Linked DNA regions of Saccharobesus litoralis. The protein of the gene in region 1 interacts with the protein of each later gene in a pairwise test. Links are inferred from orthologs where the notes say so. Each region holds a gene or a part of one and is shown in the gene's direction. Other genes may lie near its edges.

Region 1 (10,562 bases):
CTGCTCCGGCGCCAATCACCAATACTTGGCACTGATGTTCAATTTTTTCCATCTGCATGAGTAACCGCTAAGCCTTTGATTATTAAGCAAACACGGCCTTTTGTTACGTTTTGATTGCAACTATTTTCGCACTTTCTGCAGATTTTGAGAACTTTTTTAAGTAGGCTCAGTCTACTATTAGCAAATGAGCAGTAAAAACTGCTGAGTTCAATCACACTTTTATGGGAGTACCGACTCGGTTATGAGTGTCGGATATACAGATCAACAAATCGTTGAGCGTGTTCAGCGCGGCGATAAACAGGCATTCAATTTGTTGGTGCAAAAGTATCAACATAAAGTGATTAACCTGATTTCGCGATATGTTCGTCAACAAGGCGACGTAGCTGACATAGCTCAAGAAGCTTTTATTAAAGCTTATCGTGCAATTCCAAGCTTTCGTGGTGAAAGTGCTTTTTATACTTGGCTGTATCGGATCGCTGTGAATTGTGCAAAAAACTACTTAACGTCTACTGCTAAAAAAGTAGCGTCGAGTGATATTGAGGTTGAAGAAGCTGAGTTTATTGATTCAGCAACTGGGCTGCGAGAATCTGCAACGCCAGAAAACTTGTTGTTAACAGATGAAATCAAACAGGTGGTGTTTAGCACCATTGATACATTGCCGGATGATTTAAAAAATGCCATCACATTACGCGAAATAGACGGCATGAGTTACGAAGAAATTGCTGAAATCATGGATTGCCCTGTGGGCACTGTGCGTTCACGTATTTTTCGCGCTCGAGAAGTTATCGACAAAAACCTGAAACCAATTTTACAACGCTAATTACGAGTTGATTTATATGAGTCAAAAAGTTAAACAAAACGTGTCTGCCTTTGTTGATGGTCAGCCGGAGACAGCCCAAGTCATTGATAGTCTCAAGCAAGATAAAGAGTTAGAAGGCGCGTTTGGTCGTTATAACTTGATAGGTGATGTTTTGCGCAATGAAGCGCCAGAACATATTCATCTTGATTTGGCCGACTCGATTGCAAATGCAATCGAAAAAGAGCCTGTTGTCTTGGCACCGAATGCGGCGTTTGCGGCCGCTGTGTCTGAGCAGACTTCACATCAAGTTCAGCCTTCCACAAAAGCAAAAGTGATTTCATTTTTTAAACCTGTTGCGCAATATGGTATTGCGGCCTCGTTTGCCGCTGCTTTAGTGGTGGGTTTTCAAGCTGAGCAGGTAGAAACGCAAGAAGCTGGTTTTGAGCCAGTGTTGCATACCATGCCGTTGGCAACTAGCTTAGATCCTGTTAGTGCAGAAAGCTCGCGTACTGTTATCAATCCAGTGGGCATACAAGAGCAACAACGTCGTGTAAACTCTTACCTACTTGATCACTCTCGTCAATTAAAGAATCGACAGCATGCAGTTTCTGAACAGCCACAGCAAAACCCATCCGCACAATCTGTTCAATAGCTTGATATCTCTAGCAAGTGGCTATTTTAGGCCACTTTGCTCCTTTCTCTTACTAATTAGCTTTTCTGTTACTGGTCAAGAACCGTCAGGTTCTGCATATGATTGGCTTAAACGGATGCAGGTCGCGATTCAGCAGCTAAATTACGATATTTCGCTAGTTGTGGTTGAAGATAACAAAGTGCACCCTTGGCACTGGTTACATGGTGTCGAGCACTTATCTAATCTTGATAGTAGTGTTGATAGCCGTGTTGATAGCCATGCAACAGAGCAATTACCCACTAATAGCGAAGCGCAAGATTTACCTGTGTCAATGTCATATCGAGAATTAGAGTTATTAACCTCGCTCAATGGGCCGACTAAACAAATCGTACGTATGGGAGATATGATCACCTATTTAGGTTTCGGTCAGCAGCCATACAGTGTTAAAGCCAGCCTGTCACACAGTCCGTTGCCGGATATTTTACGCACCGATTTACAACAGGTTGGCGCAAACTACGAATTTACGAGTGTTGGAAAAAGTCGGGTGGCGGGATTTAAAGCGCAATTAATAAGGATAGTTGCCCGTGATAACACACGTTATTCAACTTGGATATGGTTACACGAAGAGAGTGCCCTACCGCTTAAAATGGCTATTGTTAGCAGTAAAGGTGAAGTTCTGCGCCAAGTTCAAGTGACTAGCTTTGTGGTGTCACAGGATGTTGATCCTGTGATCAATGAATTAGCTGCCATGGAATTGCCCACTCAAAATTTAGTGCAAGTTCAGCAGAATATTAGTGACTTCGACTGGCAATTGCGTTGGGTGCCGAGAGGGTTTGTTCCTACTAAATTAAATCGTCACCGATTAATGGGCGACCGAGAATGGGTTGATTATGTGATGTTATCTGACGGTCTTGTTTGGTTTTCGGTTTATATTCGTGATTTAGGTCAGGTTACGGATGCAAATGGTCATAGTACTTATTTAAGTTCTGGGGCTGAAACCTATATTACTGAAGTGGTTGGCCAGTTTGAAGTGACAGTGATTGGGGCAATTCCTATGGTGACTGCGAAAAAGCTAGCGCAGTCGATTACTCAACGTTAATACATGCTAGGCTGTTAGTCAGAGTGACATAGGAGAAAATGATTTTATGTTGTACGAAAATGCCACATTTATTGAGCGTATAGATAAGCACACTATTTGGGTCGAAACGCAAATTAAAACCAGTTGTAATGCTTGTCAGCATAATAGTGAGTGCGGCACAGGTGTTATTGCTAAATCATTGACCCCAAAAAGTAATCGCGTCAAAGCGCTGTGTAGTCATACATTAGCGCCCAAGCAGCAAGTGGTTTTGCAAGTGAGTGAACAAAATATGCTGGCAGGGGCTTTTGTGTTATATGGCTTGCCATTAATTATGATGATTTTGCTCATGTTAGCCATTGAGTGGCTTTTGCAAAATGAGTTAGCCAGTATTGTCGCCGGTTTTATAGGCCTCGCTTTGGGATTATTTATGGCTAAGGGAATTAGCAAAAAATTTAATCCTTATCCGCAAGTGGTTGAACAGCCTAATACTTCCATTTTCACTTGCATTGAACCTTAACTTGAACACTGTCATAGTATCCTAGTGATAATTACATGCATGTAGAGGAAGGTTGTGAAATTCAACTGGGTTATTTTAGGTTTCTTTTTCGTTAATTTCAGTTGGGCAAATGAGTTTACAGAATATAAGCGCTGTTTAACTGACCGAATTGCCAATCAACCTAAAGTGATTGATATTGTTGCGCTGGATAAAATTTGTAAACGAGAAAGTTCGCTTATTGCTAAAAATAAAAAAGCGCTTGCTGGTAAAGTTGTAAACGAAGCCGATCTTGTTGAAGATTTTAATCCTGGTGCTTTATCAAGACGTTTGATCCACGAAAGCGGTACGCAATTTAGCCCTTATGTGCTGACGCCCCATCTTACCAATTATATTTTACCTGTTTATTATACGTCGTCCGTCAACCGGGAACCCTACCAAATATTGGATAATGCGTTTGCCGAAAACTTTAAAAATATTGAATCTAAATTTCAGCTGAGTTTAAAAGTACCACTTAACTACGCTGATTTATTGACCGAGTATGACGGCTTATATTTTGCGTTTACTATTCAATCTTGGTGGCAGGTGTATGCTAGCGAGATTTCGAAACCTTTTCGTGAAACCAATTACCGCCCAGAAATTTTTTACCTAATGCCGCTAAACTGGCGATTTGCTGGCGGCAATACCGCTTTGGCTGTTGGTATTGAGCATCAATCCAATGGTCAAATTAATGGTATATCGCGTAGCTGGAACCGCGTTTACTTGAATTTATTGTATGAAAAGCAAAATTTTGCTTTGTCTTTTCGGCCTTGGTGGCGCATAGAAGAAAGTGCCAAACAGTACCCGTTAGACCCCAGTGGTGATGATAACCCAGATATTGCGGATTACTTTGGACATTATGAATTAAGTGGAGCCTATAGTTGGACTCATTATGAAATAAGTGCTGTTCAACGTTTAAATTTTGCGACAGGAAAGGGAGCGATTGAGCTTGGCTTTACTTTCCCTTTGTTCGGTAAGCTGCGCGGATATGCGCAATTATTTAATGGCTATGGTGATAGTTTAATTGATTACGATCATCAGCAAACGCGATTTGGTATCGGCATCGCGCTTAATAACTTACTCTAGCTCAACATTTTATATTTAGTGAATATATGCGTAGCTAGTCGCTTTACGTGTTTCCCATCTAAATTTAGCATACGCAAAAATTCGCTTCACGCCAGATATTCCGGTAAAATCGGCGCCCTTATATTGTTAGACAGTCTTTTTTAGTGGTATTTGCCTTTTATGAAACACGAACATATTCGCAACTTTTCGATCATCGCCCATATCGACCATGGTAAGTCGACTCTGTCGGATCGCCTTATTCAGCACTGCGGTGGTCTTTCTGATCGTGAGATGGAAGCGCAAGTACTTGACTCGATGGAGTTAGAGCGCGAGCGCGGCATTACCATAAAAGCGCAAAGTGTTACGCTTAATTATCAAGCGAAAGACGGTGAAACATATCAGCTTAACTTTATCGATACGCCTGGCCATGTTGATTTTAGCTATGAAGTATCACGCTCATTAGCGGCTTGTGAAGGCGCATTATTGGTTGTCGATGCGGCGCAAGGTGTTGAAGCGCAAACCTTGGCAAATTGTTACACCGCGATTGAAATGGATTTAGAAGTAGAACCTATCTTAAACAAGATTGACTTACCACAAGCCGATCCTGATCGCGTAGCAGAAGAAATTGAAGATATTGTCGGTATTGATGCGACAGATGCTGTGCAGTGTTCAGCCAAAACTGGTATTGGTATTGAAGATGTATTAGAAGCCATTGTTAGAAAAATCCCTTGCCCTGAAGGCGATCGTGACGACAAGTTACAAGCGTTAATTATTGACTCTTGGTTTGATAACTATCAAGGCGTTGTGTCTTTAGTGCGTATCAAGCATGGCGAGATCCGCAAAGGTGATAAGATGAAGGTGATGTCGACTGGACAAGTCCATGTTGTCGACAAAGTCGGGATCTTTACTCCTAAACAAACGGATACCAATGTATTAAAAGCCGGTGAAGTGGGTTATATCATTGCCGGTATTAAAGAGATCTTAGGCGCACCAGTCGGGGACACCATTACTTTAGCAAGCGCGCCTGCTGAACAGCAATTACCCGGCTTTAAAAAAGTCAAACCACAGGTTTATGCCGGTATTTTCCCTGTTTCTAGTGACGATTACGAAGATTTTCGTGATGCATTAACTAAGTTAAGCTTGAATGATGCGTCTTTGTTCTATGAACCAGAATCATCAACCGCTCTTGGCTTTGGTTTCCGTTGTGGTTTCTTGGGTATGCTACACATGGAGATCATTCAAGAACGCTTAGAGCGTGAATATGATCTGGACTTGATCACTACAGCACCGACCGTGGTTTATAAAGTATTAACTACCAAGCAAGAAGAACTATTGGTTGATAACCCATCGGCTTTACCGCCAGTTAATGATATTGAACAAATATACGAACCCATCGTTGAAGCCAATATTCTCGTGCCACAAGAATACCTAGGTAATGTCATTACTTTGTGTGTTGAAAAACGCGGTATGCAAACCAAAATGAGTTACCACGGTAATCAAGTGGCGGTGACTTATGAAATTCCGATGGCAGAAGTTGTTTTGGATTTCTTTGATAAATTGAAATCAACTAGCCGTGGTTATGCGTCGCTAGATTATAACTTTAAGAAGTTTGAACCAGCCGACATGGTGCGGGTAGATATTTTGATCAATGGTGATCGCGTTGACGCGTTAGCCATTATTACCCACAGAGAAAATTCACAATCACGTGGCCGCGAATTAGCAGAAGCCCTACGTACACTTATTCCTCGTCAAATGTTTGATATTGCTATTCAAGCTGTAATTGGTACCCATGTTATTGCCCGAACAACTGTTAAGCAGTTACGTAAAAACGTTATTGCCAAATGTTACGGTGGTGACGTGAGTCGTAAGAAAAAACTACTGCAAAAGCAGAAAGAAGGTAAAAAACGTATGAAGCAGCTGGGTAACGTTGAAGTACCACAGGATGCGTTTTTAGCTGTACTGAAAGTCGGTTCAGGCTCTAAATAATACGTTTTATCGAAAGCAAGGCTAGCCAGCGATGCAGTTGTGCTAGCGTACACACTTATTACAAAATAATGGAAGCTGTTTAAATGGCTGGATATTTTTCAATTTTCCTATTTTTTGCCACTTTGGTGACAGGGGTAGTTTGGGCGTTAGATAAATTTGTTTGGGCACCAAAGCGCAAGCTGGCAATTGCAGATGCTGAAGCCCAAGCGGGCGGAGAATTACCGCAAGAAGCGGTTGCCAAATTTAATAAACAAAATGGTGCGTCAGAATTTGCCATTGAAATTTTTCCTGTCGTTGCGTTTGTTTTTGTATTGCGCTCATTTTTATACGAGCCTTTTCAAATACCGTCAGGCTCAATGATGCCGACATTGTTAGTTGGCGATTTCATTTTAGTTGAGAAGTTTAGCTATGGTTTAAAAAACCCGTTGGACTCATCAAATTTAGTGGAATTTGAAGGCCCGCAGCGTGGTGATATTGCCGTTTTTAAATACCCTGATAACCCGACTATTGACTACATTAAGCGAGTGATTGGTTTGCCGGGTGACCGCGTGATTTATCGCAATAAAAATTTATATATTTTACCTAAATGTCAAGAAGGCCAAGCTTGTTCTAAAAACTATCAACAAGTGGCGATGGAGCCAGTTGAAAGCGAGCAGGTTTTTGCTAAAGGCTCTTATCGCTTACAAGAATTACATGAAGATTTATTAGGTGAAAAACAACACAATATTTTAATTAGCCCTATGCAGCCTGATTTTGTTAATGCTTATTTTGAGCAAGCATCGACGCAGCGCGATGAATGGGTGGTGCCGGAAGATAGTTATTTTGTGATGGGTGACAATCGCGATAATTCGCAAGATAGTCGTTTTTGGGGTTTTGTCCCACGGGAAAACCTCGTCGGTGAAGCGGTTGCTATCTGGATGAGCTTTGAATTTGAGCGAGAAGCCGATAGTGCGCTGCCGCAATTTATCCCAACAGGCGTACGGTTTGAACGGATTGGTGGGATCGAATAAATGCCAGTCGTAAAAAACTATAAACCACTGCAAAAAATATTAGGTTATCAGTTTAATAATATTGATTTGTTGGTTCAGGCTTTAACCCACCGTAGCGCAAAAGGCTTGCATAATGAACGTTTGGAATACTTAGGTGATTCTATACTGAGTTTTGTCATCGCTGATGCTTTGTATCATAAGTTTCCTTCTTGTGCAGAAGGCGACCTGTCGCGCATGCGTTCTACATTAGTGCGCGGCGAAACCCTAACTAAAATGGCTAATCACTTCTCGATAGGTGAATATTTATTGTTAGGCCCTGGCGAGTTAAAGTCTGGTGGCCATCGTCGCTCGTCGACATTGGAAGATGCTGTAGAAGCGGTAATTGGCGCGATTTATCTTGATTCAAATCTCGAAAATACCCAGCAGATTATCCTAAACTGGTATGAGCAGCATTTAGATGCAATAGAGCCAGGTCAAGCGCAAAAAGACAGTAAAACCCGTTTACAAGAATGGTTACAGCATAGAAAACATGCGCTGCCTGAGTATTCAGTAGATAACATTAGCGGTAAAGAACACAATCAAACCTTTACCGTAACCTGTGATGTGACTGCGTTAGAGATGCAATTTGTTGGGACAGGAACCAGTCGACGCAAGGCTGAACAAAACGCAGCTAAAAAAGCTTTGGACAAATTGTTAAATGACAAATGATACGCAATATGCCGGAATAGTAGCAATAGTCGGCCGGCCTAATGTTGGTAAATCGACATTATTAAATCAGATTATTGGTCAAAAGGTCAGTATCACTTCACGTAAACCACAAACAACACGCCATCGCGTGTTAGGTATTCATACTGAAGATAATTATCAGATGGTGTTTGTCGATACACCTGGCCTGCATTCTGAAGAAAAACGCGCCATCAATCGTTTAATGAACCGAGCGGCTAGCAGTTCATTAGATGAAGTCGAGTTAGTGCTATTTTTAGTTGAAGGTAACCGTTGGGAGCCGGACGATGATATGGTTTTGCAAAAAATCAAAAAATCCGGATTGCCTTGCGTGCTGGTTATCAACAAAGTTGATTTATTAAAAGAGAAAGAAGAGTTATTACCTCATTTGCAGGAATTGGCGACCAAGCATGATTTTGCCGCTATTTTACCAATTTCAGCCAGCCAAACTGACCATGCTCAGCGGGTTGTTGATTTAGTGCGTGAGCGTTTAAAACCTTGTGAGTTCTTTTTCCCTGAAGAATATTTTACTGATCGCAGTACCCGTTTTATGGTTAGTGAAATTATTCGTGAAAAACTGATCCGTAATACAGGTGAAGAGTTACCTTACGATGTGACAGTTGAAATAGAGCGCTTTGAGTTTGGCGACAACGGTGTTTGTTACATTAACGGCTTATTACTAGTAGAGCGCAGTGGTCAAAAAGCCATTATTATTGGTAAAAAAGGCGAGCGCTTAAAAACCATAGGCCGAGATGCGCGTAAAGATATTGAATATTTGATAGACAATAAAGTGCATTTAGAGCTTTGGGTTAAAGTGAAATCGGGCTGGGCTGATGACGAGCGTGCTCTACGTAGCCTAGGTTACGGCTCAGATTACTGATTTTTATCTATTACTATTGCTTAGGTGTAACACATGACGCAGCCAACAGAGTTTCAAACTGCATATGTGTTACACGCTAAACCTTATCGTGATTCCAGCCTGATATGTGATCTATTGACCGAGCAAGATGGTCGTGTTGCGGTATTAGCGCATAAACATAAATTCACTAATCCTTTTCAAGTTTTTACCCCACTTACACTCAGATTAAAAGCAGGCCACGGCGAGTTATTTTTTATTGAAAAGTTGGATAGTGTCGGCGATACCCTAGCTTTGCAGGGTAACCGTTTATATAGCGCTTATTATGTTAATGAGCTGATCGTCAAACTATTAAAACGGACAACTGATAGCGAATACTTTTTTCAGCAGTATCAAAATACTCTCAAGGCGATAGTCAGTGATGGCTCGTTAGAACAGCCATTACGCCAATTTGAGATGACGTTGCTGGATGAAATGGGTGTCTGGCCGGATTTAACTTGTGTCACGGAAACCGGTGAGCAGATAGAAGATAGTTGTCTGTACCATGTTGATCCTGAATTAGGCACACTGCTTGGCTGGGACAGGCGGAAAAGTCAATATTCAGGCAAAGTGTTAAATGCAATTCAGCAACAAGATTGGCAGGTAGAATATGCTCCACAATTGGCTAAACGTTTAATGCGCGAGCTCATTCAATTTCATCTGAAAGGTCAGCCGCTTAATAGCCGAAAATTTTTTGCTCAAACAAAGTAGTCGCACCCGACTGACCAATTGCTTATACTGCCGCCATCTAAAATTAATTCCTTATTATTGTAGTCATGAAAGACATTTTACTCGGCGTTAATATTGATCATATTGCTACCATTCGTAATGCCCGTGGCACCCATTACCCCGATCCCGTTCATGCTGCTGCGGTAGCTGAGCATGCCGGAGCTGATGGTATCACGGTTCATTTACGTGAAGATCGACGCCATATTAAAGATCGCGATGTTAATTTGCTTAAAGATACGCTAGCAACACGCATGAATTTAGAAATGGCAGTAACGGAAGAAATGCTAGCTATTGCTGAAAATATTAAGCCGGCGTTTTGTTGTTTAGTGCCAGAAAAGCGTGAAGAGTTAACCACAGAGGGGGGGTTAGAAGTGGCAGGGCAGCTAGATAAAATCACGGCTGCGGTTCAACGCTTAGAAGCCGTTGGCACGCAAGTGTCGTTATTTATTGATGCAGATAAAGCGCAAATTGATGCAGCAAAAGCATCGGGTGCACCTTATATTGAGATCCACACGGGCTGTTACGCTGACGCAACAACAGAAACCGAAGCTGAACAAGAGCTAGAGCGTATTCGCCAAGGCGTGCAATATGCTCATTCGATTGGTTTAAAAGTTAACGCAGGCCACGGATTGCATTATCACAATGTTAAACCTATTGCCGCTATGCCTGAGATCATCGAGCTGAACATTGGCCACGCTATTATTGCTAGAGCAGCAATTGATGGCCTAGCCAATGCAGTGGCTGACATGAAACGTTTAATGTTGGAAGCGAGAAGCTAAGCATGCCGATAATCGGTTTGGGAACGGATATAGCTGAAATCGCCCGCTTTGATAACAAACAATCAGAGCGCCTTGCTAAGCGCGTATTAACTAGCAATGAGTTAGTGCAGTATCAGCAACATGCCCAACCACACCGATTTCTTGCTAAACGCTTTGCTGCGAAAGAAGCCGCAAGCAAAGCGTTAGGAACAGGGATCGCTCAAGGAGTAACGTTTCATGATTTTGAAATTCACAATAATGAACTCGGTGCGCCTATTTTAACGGTGTCAGGCCAAGCGGCCCAAATTGCGCAAGCTAGGAGTCAATCTGCTGTTAGTTGGCTGTTGTCTCTTAGTGATGAGAAGCATTATACGGTG
Region 2 (5,433 bases), 1.4 Mb from region 1 along the record:
TAGAAGAATTAAAAAATGTTAATCAAGGTAGCGACCTTAACATTGATATTGAAGAAGAAATTGCTCGCTTAAAACAGAAAAGCCATGAGCTGACAGAAAAAATCTTCTCTGATTTAGGCGCTTGGCAGATCGCACAAATTGCCCGCCACCCTAAGCGTCCTTATACCCAAGATTATATCGATTTAATGTTTACCGAGTTCGATGAACTGGCAGGTGATCGTGCTTTTGCTGATGATCCGGCAATTATTGGTGGTATTGCTCGTTTTAACGGCGAACCGGTTGTTGTGATCGGTCAGCAAAAAGGCCGAGATACAGCAGAGAAAATTCGTCGTAACTTCGGTATGCCGCGTCCAGAAGGTTATCGCAAAGCATTGCGTTTAATGGAAATGGCTGAGCGTTTTAAAATGCCAATCATTACCTTCATTGACACGCCAGGTGCGTACCCAGGTGTTGGTGCTGAAGAACGTGGACAAAGCGAAGCTATCGCTAAAAACTTGAAAGTAATGGCAGCTTTAAATGTGCCTATTATTTGTACGGTTATTGGTGAAGGTGGTTCTGGTGGTGCACTAGCCATTGGTGTTGGTGATCGCGTTAACATGCTTAAATACAGCACCTATTCTGTTATCTCTCCTGAAGGTTGTGCATCAATTTTGTGGAAGAGTGCTGAAAAAGCCTCTTTGGCGGCTGAAGCCATGGGGATCACAGCGCAACGATTAAAAGAACTGGATCTGATCAACGATATTATTGACGAGCCGTTAGGCGGCGCGCATCGTGATTTTGATTTTATGGCGCACAATATTAAGCAGACTATTTCGCAGCAATTAGCTGAGCTAAAAGCTAAACCAGTCGAGACATTATTGGAAGAACGTTATCAACGTTTGATGTCATTCGGTTATTGTTAATCGAATAGCGTAATTTCGTTTGTTTAAGATGCCGCTTTTGCGGCATTTTTTTTAGCTTTATTTATGTCTTTGCTAACGTTTTAACCAATTGCTAATGCCTAAGCTTAATACCCAAGTACAATATTACTTAAATCAACCATGTCCTATTTTTATTGCGTTAAGTGGTGGGCTGGACTCCAGTGTGCTGTTGCATATGGCTGCGATGGCGCGTCAAGCCGATCAGCCGTTATACGCGATCCATATTAATCATGGTTTGTCGAAAAATGCTGAGCAGTGGCAACACCATTGTCAATTAATGTGCGAACGGCTGAACGTAACCTTGTTAACGGCTAAAGCAAGCATAACAACTAAAACTCGAACTAGCTTAGAAGCTCAAGCTCGAGAGGCTAGATATCAGCTTATGCAGCAGTTGATTATGCAGCAAACGAATAGTCCAGCTTTGTTATTAACCGGGCAACACATGGATGATCAAGTTGAAACGTTTTTTATTCGTTTAAAACGCGGTAGTGGTCCTAAAGGTCTTGCTGCGATGCGAGCAGAACGACAATTAACCTCAAGCATTAAATTAGTTAGACCTTTACTCCATGTTCGACGGCAACAGTTGGTGCAGTATGCTCAATCCCATCATTTGACTTGGGTCGAAGACGAAAGTAATGCTGACAATCAATTTGATCGCAATTTTTTGCGTAATCAAATTTTACCTATGTTGGAAACGCGTTGGTCAGGCTTTAGTCAATGTGTGAATCGAAGTGCTGAGCTAGCGGCGGAATATAATGACTTGGTCACTGAACTTGCTGAAGAGCTGTTGCAAGGTGCGAAATGTGAGGCTTTGCCTTGCGAGCTTGGTATGGCTGACTCGCTAAAAGTATTACTGGAGCAATTACCCGGCCATGCGATTGATAAGCTCTCGCTTAACGCATTTAAAGAACTATCACCGGCCAAACAACGCGCCTTGTTACGTTGCTGGTTGGCAAGCCATGGTGTTGATGCGCCAAGCCAGCAACAAATGCAATTAATTCAACAGCAGTTGTTTGTGCAGGAAGCCAATGCCGATACCCATATTAAACTGAGCCAAGTACAGCTTCGTGTCTATCGACATACATTATTTTTGATTGCCAATAGTCAAATAGCTAAGGTAGCCGCGTTGCCAGAAATTAACTTAGTTTTATCAACACAAGACGTGAAAAATAAGGTTTTCTTGCAAGTGGTTGATGGTGTTTCGGCAAGCTTTACAATTAATATTGTTAATAGCCATGAAGTTAAGATAACGAATCGCTTGGCAGGCTCTGTTCGCTGTCAACCTCAAGGTCGTCAAGGTTCGCGCCAAGTTAAAAAATTAATGCATGAGTACGCTATCCCTCCTTGGCAGCGCAGTAACATATGTTTTGTTGTACAAGACAAGCAAGTGTGTGGGGCGGTTGGGGTATGGCAAAGCCATTTAGACACAAGAGATACTAGCCATCAGCAAATAGAAATTAGCTATGCCTAATATAGTAAATTATCTAACCTGTGGTAGCATGTGCAAAAATTTTTAATTGTTGTCACATGTCCTTTCCTCCATTACTTGAAGATTTAATTCGTTCACTTAAAGTCTTACCCGGTGTTGGGGCAAAGTCTGCCCAGCGCATGGCGTTTAGTTTATTAGAAGGTGATAGGTTAGGTGGGCAAAAGCTCGCTAAAACACTCGCCAAAGCTGTAGATGGTATTCAGCACTGCACTAGCTGTCGTAATTACACGCAGTCTGAATTGTGCGATATTTGTGCTAATCCACGCCGAGAACTCAATGGTGAAATTTGCGTGGTTGCTACGCCGTCTGACGTTGCTGCTATCGAGCAAACGGGGCATTTTCAAGGTCGCTATTTTGTATTGATGGGTTTATTGTCACCGCTCGACGGTATTGGACCCGATGAGCTTGGTTTAGACCGATTAGCGAATCTTATGGCAACTACAGAAGTAAAAGAGCTTATTTTAGCGACTAATCCGACGGTTGAAGGTGAAGCAACCGCCCATTACATTGCTGAAATCGCTCAGCAACATAATGTTAGAGTCAGCCGTATTGCTCAAGGCGTACCGGTTGGCGGTGAGTTAGAAATGGTCGATGGCAAAACCTTAGGTCATGCCTTCTCAGGGCGTAAAACACTTTAGTCTTTAACTGAACCGATTATTTTATCTAGCCAAGTGGCTGGTAATATTCGTTTTAAAAAACCAAATAAGTAAGTTGGAAACGTTACGTAATACCTAGGTTTAGGTTTATTACTTTTCAGTATGCGTTCCACTCGTTTATATACAGCTTCCGGTGGTAAGGTAAAAGGTGCTGCCGGTCCTTCTTTTTTTAGTCTGTTTAGTATGCCTTGGTACTGTTGTGTATAAACGCTATTTTCAATATCAACACTTTTTTCAATTTGTGCCATGGCATTGGCTCGAAACTGGCTCAGAATAGGCCCCGGCTCGATAAGACTAACATGAATATTTGTATTAGCGAGTTCTAAGCGTTGGGTATCTGCTAACCCTTCTATTGCATATTTGGAGGCGTTGTAAGCGCCGCGAAACGGCATAGACACAATACCAAGAACAGACGAGTTATGAATTATTTTACCACTGCCGAATTGGCGCATGTGTTTAATGCATAAGTTGCTTAATTGGTGCCAGCCAAAAACATTACAGGCGAATTGTTGCTCTAACCAATAGCGCGAAATATCTTCTAACGCACCGGCTTGACCATAAGCGCCATTGTTAAACAAAACATCAATTTGCTTATTTTGCGCATTTTCGACAGCCCAAATGAAACCTTGCTCTACACTTTGCTCATTTTGCAAATCAAGCTGATAGGCTTTTAAGCCAGCTTGTTTTAGTTTTTCGACATCTTGTGATTGACGAGCTGTTGCGAGTACGTCGTAACCTTGCTGATGCAAGCGCTTGGCGACATGTTCGCCAATTCCACTAGAGCAGCCGGTTATTAAAATGGATTGCATAGGGTGTTTTTGTAGTAGGGATTGTGTTTGCTATTTATAAATAAAAAATCCCTGTAAATACAGGGATTTTTGTTGCTCTCACATTCTTTTAATGGGTCATTGCATTGTTGTGTAGCTTAACTTACCAAATCTACAATTTGGTTTTGGCTAAAGCTTTACTCGGTTTAAGCTAAAGGATTGACACAGGTTTCACTAATGGAGTTCGATTTATGCGCACTATACAAGCTAACGGTTAAGCGGACATCGGCTAAGCTTTGCCAAATCGATTCTTCGCTGCTATGTGGACAAATAACGGACTGAATATATTGTTGGGTTTGTTCTTCTGGTAAATCCAGTTTGTTAGGAATTTGAATAAACACCTTAAGCTCACCCGGTTTATCTTCAACACTTTGATAACGCCATTCACCAAATACAAATTTTTGCTGATAACGCTTAGCTATTTCTTGCTTGGTTGTGGCGGGTACGGGTGTATTCGATTGTGTCATGACTTGTGAAATAGCTTGCCCGCATCCGCTAACATTCAAAGAGAGTAGGGCGAGAATGGCAATGCTAATAAGTGTTTTTGTATTGCTTGTATAGGTTTTGCAATTTGATGAGTCTGCCATGAAGTACCGCTAACCATAACTAATATTAATTAATTTATCGGTACAGTCTGTTGAAGCTTGAGGTTTTTTTGACCTAGTTAGAAGGTTGCCAAACGAATTTAGCTGACAGAAGGAAGGTGGCGTTTTTATAGTCTATGCCGGTTGAGTAAGGCATAGACTAAAACTTGAATTAGAACAATTCGATATCGCCACTGCCACTATCGCCGTCTTCAGTAAATTGTGGTGTTAAGGTTTCAGGGTGGATCGAATCCAATGTTTGTGTCAGTTGCTGATTAATACTGACAAATTTGTCGTTATTGTCGGCTTGTTCCATCACGCTGGTTTCGATGAGTTTGATAAGAAACTGCTCTTGATCGTCAGAGAAGTCCATATCATGAAAACTAAGACCTATTTTCATGACAATATCGTCTATTATTTTTTGGCGCTCTTCTTGCATCTCTTGCACCGCCATTTGAATATTGGAGACCGTTGATTGCAGCGAGTGTTGGGCAAGTTGTAGTTGCCGGTTGTTTATCAGTGCGCGGTAGCGCATTTCAATTGCCGGTACGAGTTTCGCCAAAACGTCAATTAACAAACCGTATTGTGTAGATTGGCTATCCGGCATTTGCTTAATCAGTAATGATACGTGTTGGTCATTAAGAACTAAACGGCTACTGAATTCATAAATTCGGCCTTTATCTTTTAGCAGGGTAAAGACCTTTTTTTCGATTGGACTACACAGTCGATTCACTTGATCAAAGTAGTTAGTTTGGCCGTCATGACTAAAGCTAAAAGCTGTTTTCAAACCTTGGCTTTGCATAAAACTAAAGACAATTTGTGCTATTCGCTCTTCACTGTCAGCCAGTTGAATGTCAGCCATTAAATTCAAGCAACTGCCGTAGAATGAAGCCTGCAGCATAGTTGTGTTAACAAGCTCGGTGAGGTTTTCTTCCTCTTGGTGTAAGGCACTAACCA

What was found.
Region 2: the proteins of recO (region 1) and recR interact in binary tests that used the Escherichia coli proteins (3 or more experiments, as listed by UniProt). The link is inferred for Saccharobesus litoralis from one-to-one orthologs.

What each region holds. Positions count from the first base shown.
Region 1 is NZ_CP026604.1:3,278,773-3,289,334, forward strand. The notes cover bases 7,633-10,562. They hold recO (DNA repair protein RecO), read left to right. Parts: upstream 7,633-8,716; coding sequence 8,717-9,409; downstream 9,410-10,562. Other genes in these bases: rnc (ribonuclease III), read left to right, coding at 7,633-7,788; era (GTPase Era), read left to right, coding at 7,778-8,683; pdxJ (pyridoxine 5'-phosphate synthase), read left to right, coding at 9,475-10,206; acpS (holo-ACP synthase), read left to right, coding at 10,209-10,562. In the rest of the region: nadB (L-aspartate oxidase), read right to left, coding at 1-52; RNA polymerase sigma factor RpoE, read left to right, coding at 242-820; C2869_RS11715 (sigma-E factor negative regulatory protein), read left to right, coding at 837-1,451; C2869_RS11720 (MucB/RseB C-terminal domain-containing protein), read left to right, coding at 1,399-2,529; C2869_RS11725 (SoxR reducing system RseC family protein), read left to right, coding at 2,576-3,025; C2869_RS11730 (phospholipase A), read left to right, coding at 3,080-4,126; lepA (translation elongation factor 4), read left to right, coding at 4,286-6,091; lepB (signal peptidase I), read left to right, coding at 6,175-7,101; more of rnc, read left to right, coding at 7,102-7,632. UniProt on the Escherichia coli protein: Involved in DNA repair and RecF pathway recombination.
Region 2 is NZ_CP026604.1:4,711,649-4,717,081, reverse strand. The notes cover bases 1,299-4,247. They hold recR (recombination mediator RecR), read left to right. Parts: upstream 1,299-2,447; coding sequence 2,448-3,047; downstream 3,048-4,247. Other genes in these bases: C2869_RS17670 (hypothetical protein), read right to left, coding at 4,039-4,247; C2869_RS17675 (SDR family NAD(P)-dependent oxidoreductase), read right to left, coding at 3,044-3,874; tilS (tRNA lysidine(34) synthetase TilS), read left to right, coding at 1,299-2,391. In the rest of the region: accA (acetyl-CoA carboxylase carboxyl transferase subunit alpha), read left to right, coding at 1-902; more of tilS, read left to right, coding at 997-1,298; more of C2869_RS17670, read right to left, coding at 4,248-4,479; C2869_RS17665 (response regulator), read right to left, coding at 4,649-5,433. UniProt on the Escherichia coli protein: May play a role in DNA repair. It seems to be involved in an RecBC-independent recombinational process of DNA repair. It may act with RecF and RecO.